2 regions of the Arthrobacter flavus genome follow, and region 2 is predicted to be linked to the other one. Evidence: riboswitches for the same ligand, from Rfam matches in the RefSeq annotation. Region 2 holds a riboswitch; the other holds the start of a gene.
What was found. Region 2 has a riboswitch for S-adenosylmethionine ahead of sfnG (dimethylsulfone monooxygenase SfnG). Riboswitches for the same ligand answer to the same signal wherever they lie in the genome.
Positions count from the first base shown of each region.

Region 1: another riboswitch for S-adenosylmethionine. It lies ahead of metX (homoserine O-acetyltransferase MetX); the one in region 2 lies ahead of sfnG (dimethylsulfone monooxygenase SfnG).

Region 1 is NZ_BAAAIJ010000032.1:274,801-279,408, reverse strand. Features, by position in the region: gene ABD059_RS08855 (SGNH/GDSL hydrolase family protein) at 1-669, shown strand, start outside; gene metX (homoserine O-acetyltransferase MetX) at 677-1,810, opposite strand; SAM riboswitch class IV at 1,829-1,964, opposite strand; gene ABD059_RS08845 (VOC family protein) at 2,241-2,882, shown strand; gene ABD059_RS08840 (CPBP family intramembrane glutamic endopeptidase) at 2,924-3,733, opposite strand; gene ABD059_RS08835 (DeoR/GlpR family DNA-binding transcription regulator) at 3,764-4,564, opposite strand; gene ABD059_RS08830 (class II fructose-bisphosphate aldolase) at 4,561-4,608, opposite strand, start outside.
Region 2 is NZ_BAAAIJ010000001.1:51,510-56,117, forward strand. Features, by position in the region: gene ABD059_RS00275 (O-acetylhomoserine aminocarboxypropyltransferase/cysteine synthase family protein) at 1-598, opposite strand, end outside; gene sfnG (dimethylsulfone monooxygenase SfnG) at 598-1,743, opposite strand; SAM riboswitch class I at 1,750-1,854, opposite strand; gene ABD059_RS00285 (acetate uptake transporter family protein) at 1,925-2,620, opposite strand; gene acs (acetate--CoA ligase) at 2,795-4,608, opposite strand, start outside.

The sequences.
Region 1 (4,608 bases), on a different contig from region 2:
ACGAGCCGGGAGGATTTCGCGTACGCCAACCTCGCCGTCCGGGGCCGGCTGCTGCAGCAGATCGTAGACCAGCAGGTTGCGCCGGCTTTGGCCCTGAAGCCGGACCTGGTCACCATCTCGGCTGGCGGCAACGACCTGATCCGGCCGGGTGGCGACCCGGACCAGCTAGCGGCCAGGCTGGACGGTGCTGTTGAGGCGCTCAGCGCTGACCATGCGACGGTCGTCCTGTTCACTGGTCCCGACGCGCGCGAGTCGGTGCTGGGAAACTTCAGGTCCAGGACAGCGATTTTCAACGAAAACCTGCGCATTATCGCCGCCCGGCATGACGCGCTGATCGCAGACATGTGGGCGCTCCGGCAACTGGTGAACCCGCAAATGTGGGATGGAGACCGGTTGCACTTTTCCCCACTGGGCCATCACACCATTGCCATGATGGTGCTGGAAACCCTCGCCGTGCCGCATTCGCTGACACCGCTCGCCCCGCAACCGCTGCCGCATCGGAGCTGGCGCGCGGCGCGCACGGAGGACCTGGTATGGGCCAAGGTGTATTTCGTTCCCTGGGTGCTGCGCCGGCTCCGCCGCCAGTCCTCGGGCGACGGTGTGCTGGCAAAAAGGCCGGACGCCGCTCCCATCTTTGGGCCCGGCATGCCCCCAGGCGTCGGCGGCTAATCCCCCACTAGTGATCGCCGTAGAAGGCTTCCCGCAGGCGTTGATCGAGCTGCTGAATCTCGGTCAGGAAGGCATCGTGGCCGATCGGTGAGACGATCGTGTGCACGGGCACCTCACCCGGCAAGGCCTGCGCCAGGGTGTGGGACTGGCTGGGGTGATACAACCGGTCCGAGTCAACCGCTGCGATGAAGAACTCGGCGGTGGCCTCCCGCAAGGCCAGGTGCAGGGGGCCGCGGTCCCGGCCAGCATCGTGCCCCATTAGTGCTTCGGTCAGGACCACATAGCTGTTGGCGTCGAACCGCTCCACCAGCTTGCTGGCCTGATGGTCAAGGTAGCTTTCGACCTGAAATCTGCCACGGGCTGCCGGGTCCGACGAGCCGAAGGGGGTCTCAGCACCCTGCGCCGTCCGGCCGAAGCGGTGCTCCAGCTCTGGCTCGGACCGGTAGGTGATGTGCGCAATGCGCCTAGCCAGCCCGAGTCCGCCAACCGGGCCTGGTCCCGGGTAGTAGTCGCCCGCGGCGAATCCCGGGTCCAACCGGATAGCCTGCAACTGCGCCTGGCCGAAGGCAATCTGCTCTGCCGAGCTCGCGGCAGTGCAGGCGATGACTGCGCAGCGTTCGACCCGCTCCGGGTACACCAGAGCCCACTCAAGGGCCCTCGCGCCGCCGAGTGACCCGCCGACCACCGAGTGCCATCGATCGATGCCGAGCGCATCAGCGAGGAGCGCCTCGGCACGGACCGAGTCCCTGACGGTGAGGTAGGGGAATCGGGAGCCCCAGGGGACGCCGTCGGGACCCGCTGACGCAGGTCCGGTGGATCCGTAGCAGCCGCCGAGCATATTGATGGACACGACAAAGTACCGGCTGGTGTCGATGGTTTTTCCTGGGCCCACCAGCTGGTCCCACCAGCCGTCTTCGGTCGAATCGCCGCGGGCAACATGGGAGCTGCCGGTCAGCGCATGCTGAATCAGGACGGCGTTGGACCGCTCCTCGTTGAGGGCGCCCCAGGTTTCATAGGCGAGCGTCATCTCGGGCAGGTGCCCCCCGGTTTCACACGTGAAGGGGCCAAGGCCTTGTGAACGGACGACGCCGTCAGGTGTCACCGGGGCCTTGACCTGTTGTGCGGTGTGAATAGTTGTCACTGGTATCGCCCACCTCGGAATCCGCGCTTGCGCCGGACACCCTGTCCGCCGCCTGGTCGTCACCCGGGGCACCCCACCGCGAAGGAGGGTTGCCGTCCAGCTAGCCGGGGCTTGGTGGAGCGGGGTGATCCGCTCCGTGCTGGCACTCGTGACCTGTTCCTAGATAACCCGACAACGCAGCTTCGACGCAAATATGTGAACGTCCGTGGCCAAAGGACCCAAGTCGGCCTCGCGGCAGCCCGATAAACTCTCGCCCTGCGGATCCGCCCGATCGATCTCGTCGATATTTTTGTCTATCTCGTCGTCTTGGGCCTGTTCATTCAACTGTTTCCCGCGGTCTTGATGGCTGCCCGGGGTGGTGCGAGACGCCTTCTCGTTGATAAGGGTACCCTAAGTCGAGACACAGATCACAAAGTGCCAAACTAGGGCCATGCGCTTGGACCATGTCTCATATGCCTGTGAACCCGACGGCCTCGTAGCCACTGCTGGGCGGATCGCCGATGCCCTCGGCGTCGATCCGGTGAAGGGCGGTGTGCATCCCCGTTTCGGCACCAGGAACATGATTTTCCCGCTGCTGAACGGTCAATACCTCGAAGTTGTTGAGGTATTGAATCACCCGGCCTCCGACAAAGCTCCCTTCGGTCAGGCAGTCAGGGCCCGGTCCGAGGCGGGCGGCGGCTGGATGGGCTGGTGTGTTGCCGTGGATGATCTGACCCCCTTCGAGGAACGCCTCGGTCGTAGCGCCGTCCCTGGCAACCGTAAATTCCCTGACGGTCAGGAGCTCACCTGGCAGCAGATCGGCATCAAGGGGCTGATCGCTGACCCCCAGGTCCCCTACATGTTGCGCTGGGACGACGGCACTGAAGCGCTACACCCCTCACAGGCCCGCCCCGCCACAGTCCGCCTCGATTCGCTGACCATTGCAGGATCCCCTGACAGGATCGCTGAATGGTTGGGCACGCCAGCGACAGAGCCGCTCGATGAGGTAGTTGTGCAATGGGTGGCGCCCAACGGCACTCCCGGCATCATGTCCGTGACCTTCCAGACCACCAACGGTCTGGTGGAGATCTAGCAGCGCCCTGCCGCGCGACCGGCCGACAGGGCGCCACGCGACTAGTCGCCGATCCCAATCGCCGATCCAAAGAGGGCGAAACCCACGAATCCGGCGATATCGAGCAGGGCGTGGGCGATGACCAGGGGCATCACCCGTTTGGTCCTGGTGTAGGCGTACCCAAAAATCAGACCCATGAGGACATTGCCGATAAACGGCCCAAACCCCTGATACAGGTGGTAGCTGCCCCGGAGCAGGGCACTGGTGACGATGATGACCGGCGTTGACCAGCCGAGCTGTTTCAGCCGGTGAAACAGGTACCCGACCACAATGACCTCTTCGACCACTGCATGACGCAGCGCCGAAAGAATCAGGACGGGCACAGTCCACCAGTAGGCGTCGAGCGCGGCGGGTTCGATTGCCGTCGTGATGCCCAGCGCACGCCCTGCCGCATATACGCCGAGTGTGCCGACCCCGATCACCGCCGCCAAGCCGAACCCCAGGCCGAAATCGACCCGCGGCCGGCTGAAGGTGAATCCCAGGGTACGGAATGCCGACTTTCCTGGCTCCGTCAGCAGGAATAGCACCAGGAACACGGGAACCAGGGCGAAAAAGATCCCGAGCAACTGGTAAGTGAGGTCGAAGAACTGGCGGTCGTTCAGGACCGGATTCAGCCGGGTGGTCTGCGCGGCGAGGGGTGCCTGGCTGAGCTTGTCGAGCAGGTTAACCACCGCGTAGACGGCCGATTGTCCGAGCGAAAGCCCCAGCACAATCGCTATCTCCGCGGTGATTCGCCGACGATGACCGGGCACCGCCCGGTGGGCGTCGTCCGGCGTCGGCGTCGTGGACGCTTTGGGTATCTCGGTGGACATGCCAGCCATCCTAGTGGGCGATCCTTGGGGCTATTCGGTACCCAGCTTCGGCGCGACGATGACGGTGGTCCCGTGGTCTTCAAAGGACCGCCGCTGAGCGGCGGTGATGCCTGAGTCGGTGATCAGATTACTGAAGGTGTAGCCGGTCATGGTGGCGAAGCATCGGGTACCGATCTTCGACGAATCAGCGACAACGTAGGCCTGGGTGGCGCGTTTGGCGACCATTGCGTTGACCGCTGCCTCACCCTCGTCGCTGATGGTGGGCCCGACGATCGGGTCCAGCCCGTTGACCCCAACAAACGCCAGGTCGAGGGCCACCCGCTGCAGCACCGCGTCAGCGTATGAGCCCACCAGCTCATATGAGCGGGGATTGACGATCCCGCCGGTGACCATGATTTTAAAGTTGGGCCGGACAGCGAGCTGGGCTGCAATGTTGATGGCATTCGTGACGACCGTGAGTGTGGGCTTGTTCGACGGCTCCATGAGGTCGCTGCGTTTGCTGAGGGCCGAGGCGATCGCCGTACTGGTGGTCCCGCCGCACAGGCCGATCACCGCGCCCTTGGGGATGAGGTTGCTTGCTGCCTGCGCGATCGCGCGCTTCTGTTCGGCGTGGGCGTCCTTGTTGTAACGCCCGGGAAGATCGTAGGCGACCGTTTCGATGGTGGCCCCACCGTGCGTGCGGGTCAGCAACCGCTGCTCCGCGAGGCTGTCAAGATCCCGCCGGGCGGTGGCCGGTGAGACTTTGAGCTTGCTGACTATTTCGTCAACATCCACCTGGGTGGCTTCGGAGAGCAGGTCAAGGATGGCGCTGAGCCGTTCCGCGCGTTTCATCCCACTGGTCCGTTCTCGTTGCTGCTGGCTGCCGGAGGGACCGG
Region 2 (4,608 bases):
CCCCGTGCTCGATGGGTCGGATCAGGTAGGGGGTGCTCAGGGTGGAGTCGATGATCAGTGGGACACCGGCGTCGTGGGCGATCTTCGCCAGCCCCTGGATGTCGGCGATTTCCCCCGAGGGGTTCGCGATTACCTCGGCGTACACGGCCTTTGTGTTGTCCTGGATGGCCGCAGCATAGTCAGCGGGATCAGTACCGGGGACGAAGGTTGTGTCGATGCCGAACCGGCGCAACGTCACGTCGAGCTGGGTGACGGTGCCGCCGTACAGCTGCGACGCGGCGACAATATGGTCCCCTGCCTGGCAGAGCGCAGCGAAGGTGATGAATTCGGCGCTCATGCCCGACGCCGTCGCGACCGCCCCGATGCCACCCTCCAGGGAAGCGATCCGCTCCTCGAAGGCGGCGACCGTGGGGTTGCCGATCCGTGAGTAGATGTTGCCGTACTTTTGGAGCGCGAAGAGGTTGGCGGCGTCGTTCGTGTCCTTGAACACGAACGACGTCGTCTGGTAAATGGGGACGGCCCGGGCACCATGTGCCGAGTCGGGGGTGCCACCCGCGTGAAGAGCGCGTGTGCGGAAACCGAAGCTGCGATCAGCCATCAGACACCTGCCTTAATCTGGTTGTCAACATTGAAATCTAGGCCCGCTTTACGGGCGAGGTCCGCCTCAAGTTCGCGGACAATGGGGAGGATGTCTTTGCCGAAGGCTTCGACCTCCTCCTGAAAGTGCAGGTAGCAGGTCAGCATCAGGTTCACGCCGATCTTCTTGTACTCGACGATCCGTTCCGCAACCTGCTCGGGGGTGCCGATCAGCTGGGTTTTGAAGCCGTCGTTGTATTGGATCAGGTCCTCGAAGGACGAGTCCGCCCACATGCCCTTGCCATCCTTGGTCGAGGCCCCAGCCTCCTGGACCGCGCTGCGGAACCCTTCCACCGCCGGTTTGTGCGCCTTGGCCACAATCTCCCGGAGGGTCTCGCGGGCTTCTTTCTCGGTGTCGCGGGCAATCACAAAACCGTTGAGTCCGAACCGGGGGTGGCGGCCGACGTCGGCGGCTGAGGCCTGCACACCGGCGATGTTCTCCTTGAACCCCTCAAGGTCTTTCCCATTGGAGAAGTACCAGTCGGCCACCCGGCCGGCAGTGGCCTGCGCGGCGGTGGAGTTTCCCCCGAAGAAGACTTCGGGGTGCGGCCGCCCGGGCACGTCAACCGGTGGCGGGTTGAGGGTGAAGTCGGTGATGTTGTAATACTTGCCGGACTGCGAGAAGTTCTGCTCTGTCCAGAGGCCGCGGAGGATCCTGATGAACTCCTCGGTGCGGACGTAGCGTTCGTCGTGCTCCAGCCAGGGGAGACCGAAACCGGTGAACTCGCTTTTCAACCAGCCCGACACAATGTTCACGGCCGCTCGACCACCGGAAATGTGGTCGGCGGTGATGATGAACTTCGCGAGGACACCGGGCTGCCACATGCCCGGATGGACGGCGGCGATCACTTTCAGCTTCTCGGTCGCGCCGAGCAGGGCCAGCGAGAACGACGTCGCCTCGTGCTGCTTGTCCGCCCCGTAGCTCGCCGCATACCGGGTCTGCGAGAGGGCGTACTCGAAGCCGGCGTTCTCGGCGATGCGGGCCAGCTTCTTGTTGTACTCGAAATCCCAGCTGGTGCGCTGCTCAATGGTGGAGACCACCAGGCCGCCGCTCACATTGGGAACCCAGTACGCGAACTTCAGGGGTTGGGAAAGGTCAATAGCCATAGTGATCCTCCATCGTGCCTGGCATTAGCACCCTAATGTCACTGCCGTAGGCAGTGGCCAGGGTTGCTGCGGTGTCAATGAGCCAGATCTCTCAACCGCTCGGGATGGTCTCCACCAGTGTGACAGCACCACCCCCGTGGGCCAACATTGTTGCTCTCCGTTGCAGCAGGTGGAAGCCCTTTTAGAGCTGGCGGCGGACGCCCGCCTCCCGGGCAATCCCTTCGACCTGTTCACCCATGTCGTCGGCCAGCGGTTTGGTGCCCGATCCGCGGCGCAGCAGCGGGAGATGGAACGGCCCGCCGGCTTCCTCCGTTTCGAAGCCGATTGCCGCGTAGATCGCCAGCGCACCGAGGGCGAACCCAAAGATTCCGGCGGCGGTTTCCCACCCGTCCGAGCCGGTCAGGTGGGCGACGCCGGTGATAGCGAACCGCAGCGCGGAACCAGCGAGCACTGCTGCAGCCACCAGTTTGCCTTTCGCGCCCAGGATCGGTGCCAGCATGGCCAGCGCCGCGGTAATCAGCAGCACCCCGAGCGCGGAAATCGATGCGCCGTCCGGGGTGACCAGCATCGCCACCGCGATCAGCGCCCAGGTGCCGGCGACCATGGCCATCCCTGTCCCGGCAATCGGATCGCGGGCACCGAAGCCGATGATTGAGGAGAACAATTGCAGCGGCACCGTGAGCACCAGGATCCCCAGCGCAACGATCTGTTCCTCCTGGGTCGGAATAATCCCCAATTGCAGTGCGCTGACGCCGATGGTCGCCACGGCCAGCGCCATGAACGCCAGGGGGAGGGGTGTTCCGGTGGGCCGGAGCACAATCCGGGTGATCGCCAGCCGTTCCTCGCGCCGCCCCTGTTCATCCTCGTCAACGCTCATGTTCTCACCCGATCACACGCGCGGTATCAGCGCAAACGCTTCCTCCTGGGGGATCGATGCCCGGAAGGGTGAGCAACCTGGACAGTGCGGGTCAACCTGGACATTCGTGAGGGACATGGTGACCACCGATGTCCAGGTTGCTCACCGGAAGGAGGCGCGGGTCGCTGCGCGCAGCTACGGGTCGCTGCGTGCAGCGAGTACCGCCGCGATACCGGGCACGCACCCCTCGTTCTGCAGCGACGTGGTGTCACCGAGGGCCGTGTTTTCGTACAGCTGGGTCAGGAGCCGGCGCATGATCTTGCCGGACCGGGTCTTGGGAACGTCGTCGACGACGACGACGGCGGCCGGTTTCGCGATCGGTCCGATCACGGTTGCGACGTGGTCCCGCAGCACCCGGACCACGTCCGCCCCGTCGGTCGGATCGGTGCCGGCCGAGGGGGACAGGACCACGAACGCTGCGATGGCGTGACCGGTCCGGGGATCGGAGACCGGGCAGACTCCCGCCTCGACCACCCACGGGTGGGCGACCAGGGCCGATTCGATTTCGATGGTCGAGAGCCGGTGCCCGGACACGTTGAGCACGTCGTCCACCCGCCCCAGGATCCAGGTGTCGCCGTCGTCGTCATACCTCGCGCCGTCCCCGGCGAGGAACCAGCCCTGGGTGGCGAACTTCCGCCAGTAGGAATCGAGGTAGCGCTGCGGGTCACCCCAGACAGTGCGGGCCATCGCCGGACCGGTGCGGTCCACCACGATCAGGCCCTGCTCGCCGGCCGGTGCCGGGTTCCCGGCGTCGTCGACAATCCGGGTGCTGACACCGGGCAGTGCGCGGGAGGCGCAGCCCGGCTTGAACGAGGGGTCGGTCGGGCGGGGGGAGAGGATGGTCGCGCCGGTCTCGGACTGCCACCAGGTATCCACCACGGGTGCGGTGCCCGCTCCGAGGTGTTCCCGGAACCAGCGCCATGCCTCGGGGTTGGTGGCTTCGCCGACGGTGCCGAGCAGCCGGATGGAGGACAGGTCGTAGCTGGCTGGCACGCCGTCCGGGAACCAGCCCATCAGGGACCGGATCAGGGTGGGCGCGGTGTAGTAGCTGGTCACGCCGTAGCGTTCGATGATCTCGAAGTGCCGGCCTGGGTGCGGCGTGTTCGGGGTGCCCTCGAAGATCACCTGGGTGGCACCGTTGGAGAGCGGTCCGTAGATCTCGTAGGTGTGGGCGGTGACCCAGGCCAGGTCGGCGGTGCACCAGTGGACGTCGTGCTTCCGCTGTTCAGGGTCGGGGTGGCTGAACAGGTGCTCGAAACTCCAGGAGGCCTGGGTGAGGTAGCCGCCGGACGTGTGCACCAGGCCCTTGGGCTTCCCCGTGGTACCGGAGGTGTACATGATGAACAGGGGCGTCTCGGCGTCGAACGCTTCAGGGGTGTGCTGAGGGGAGGCGGAGTCGACGACGTCGTGCCACCAGACGTCGCGGCCCTCGGTCCACTCGACGTCGTCGCCGGTGCGGCGGATCACCAGGACATGCTCGATGCTGTCTGACCCGGCCACCGCCTGGTCGGCGTTGGTCTTCACCGGCACCGCAGCGCCGCGACGGTACTGCCCGTCGGTGGTCACCAGCAGTTTGGCACCGGTGTCCTCGACCCGGAACCGGAGGGCTTCGGCCGAGAAGCCGCCGAACACCAGTGAATGGACCGCCCCGATCCGGGCGCAGGCCAGGGTGATCACCACTGTCTCCACCAGGACCGGGAGGTAGATCACCACCCGGTCGCCCGTTCCGATCCCCAGGGCCAACAACGCGTTGGCGGCCCGGGACACCTCGTCCTGCAGATCCGCGTAGGTGACCGTGCGCCGGTCGCCGGGCTCGCCCTCGAAGTGCAGGGCCACCTTGGTCCCCAACCCGGCGTCGACGTGCCGGTCCACACAGTTGTGCGCCACATTCAGGCGGCCCCCAGCGAACCATTCAATCACCGGGACGGTCAGCTGCCCGTCGGTGCCAT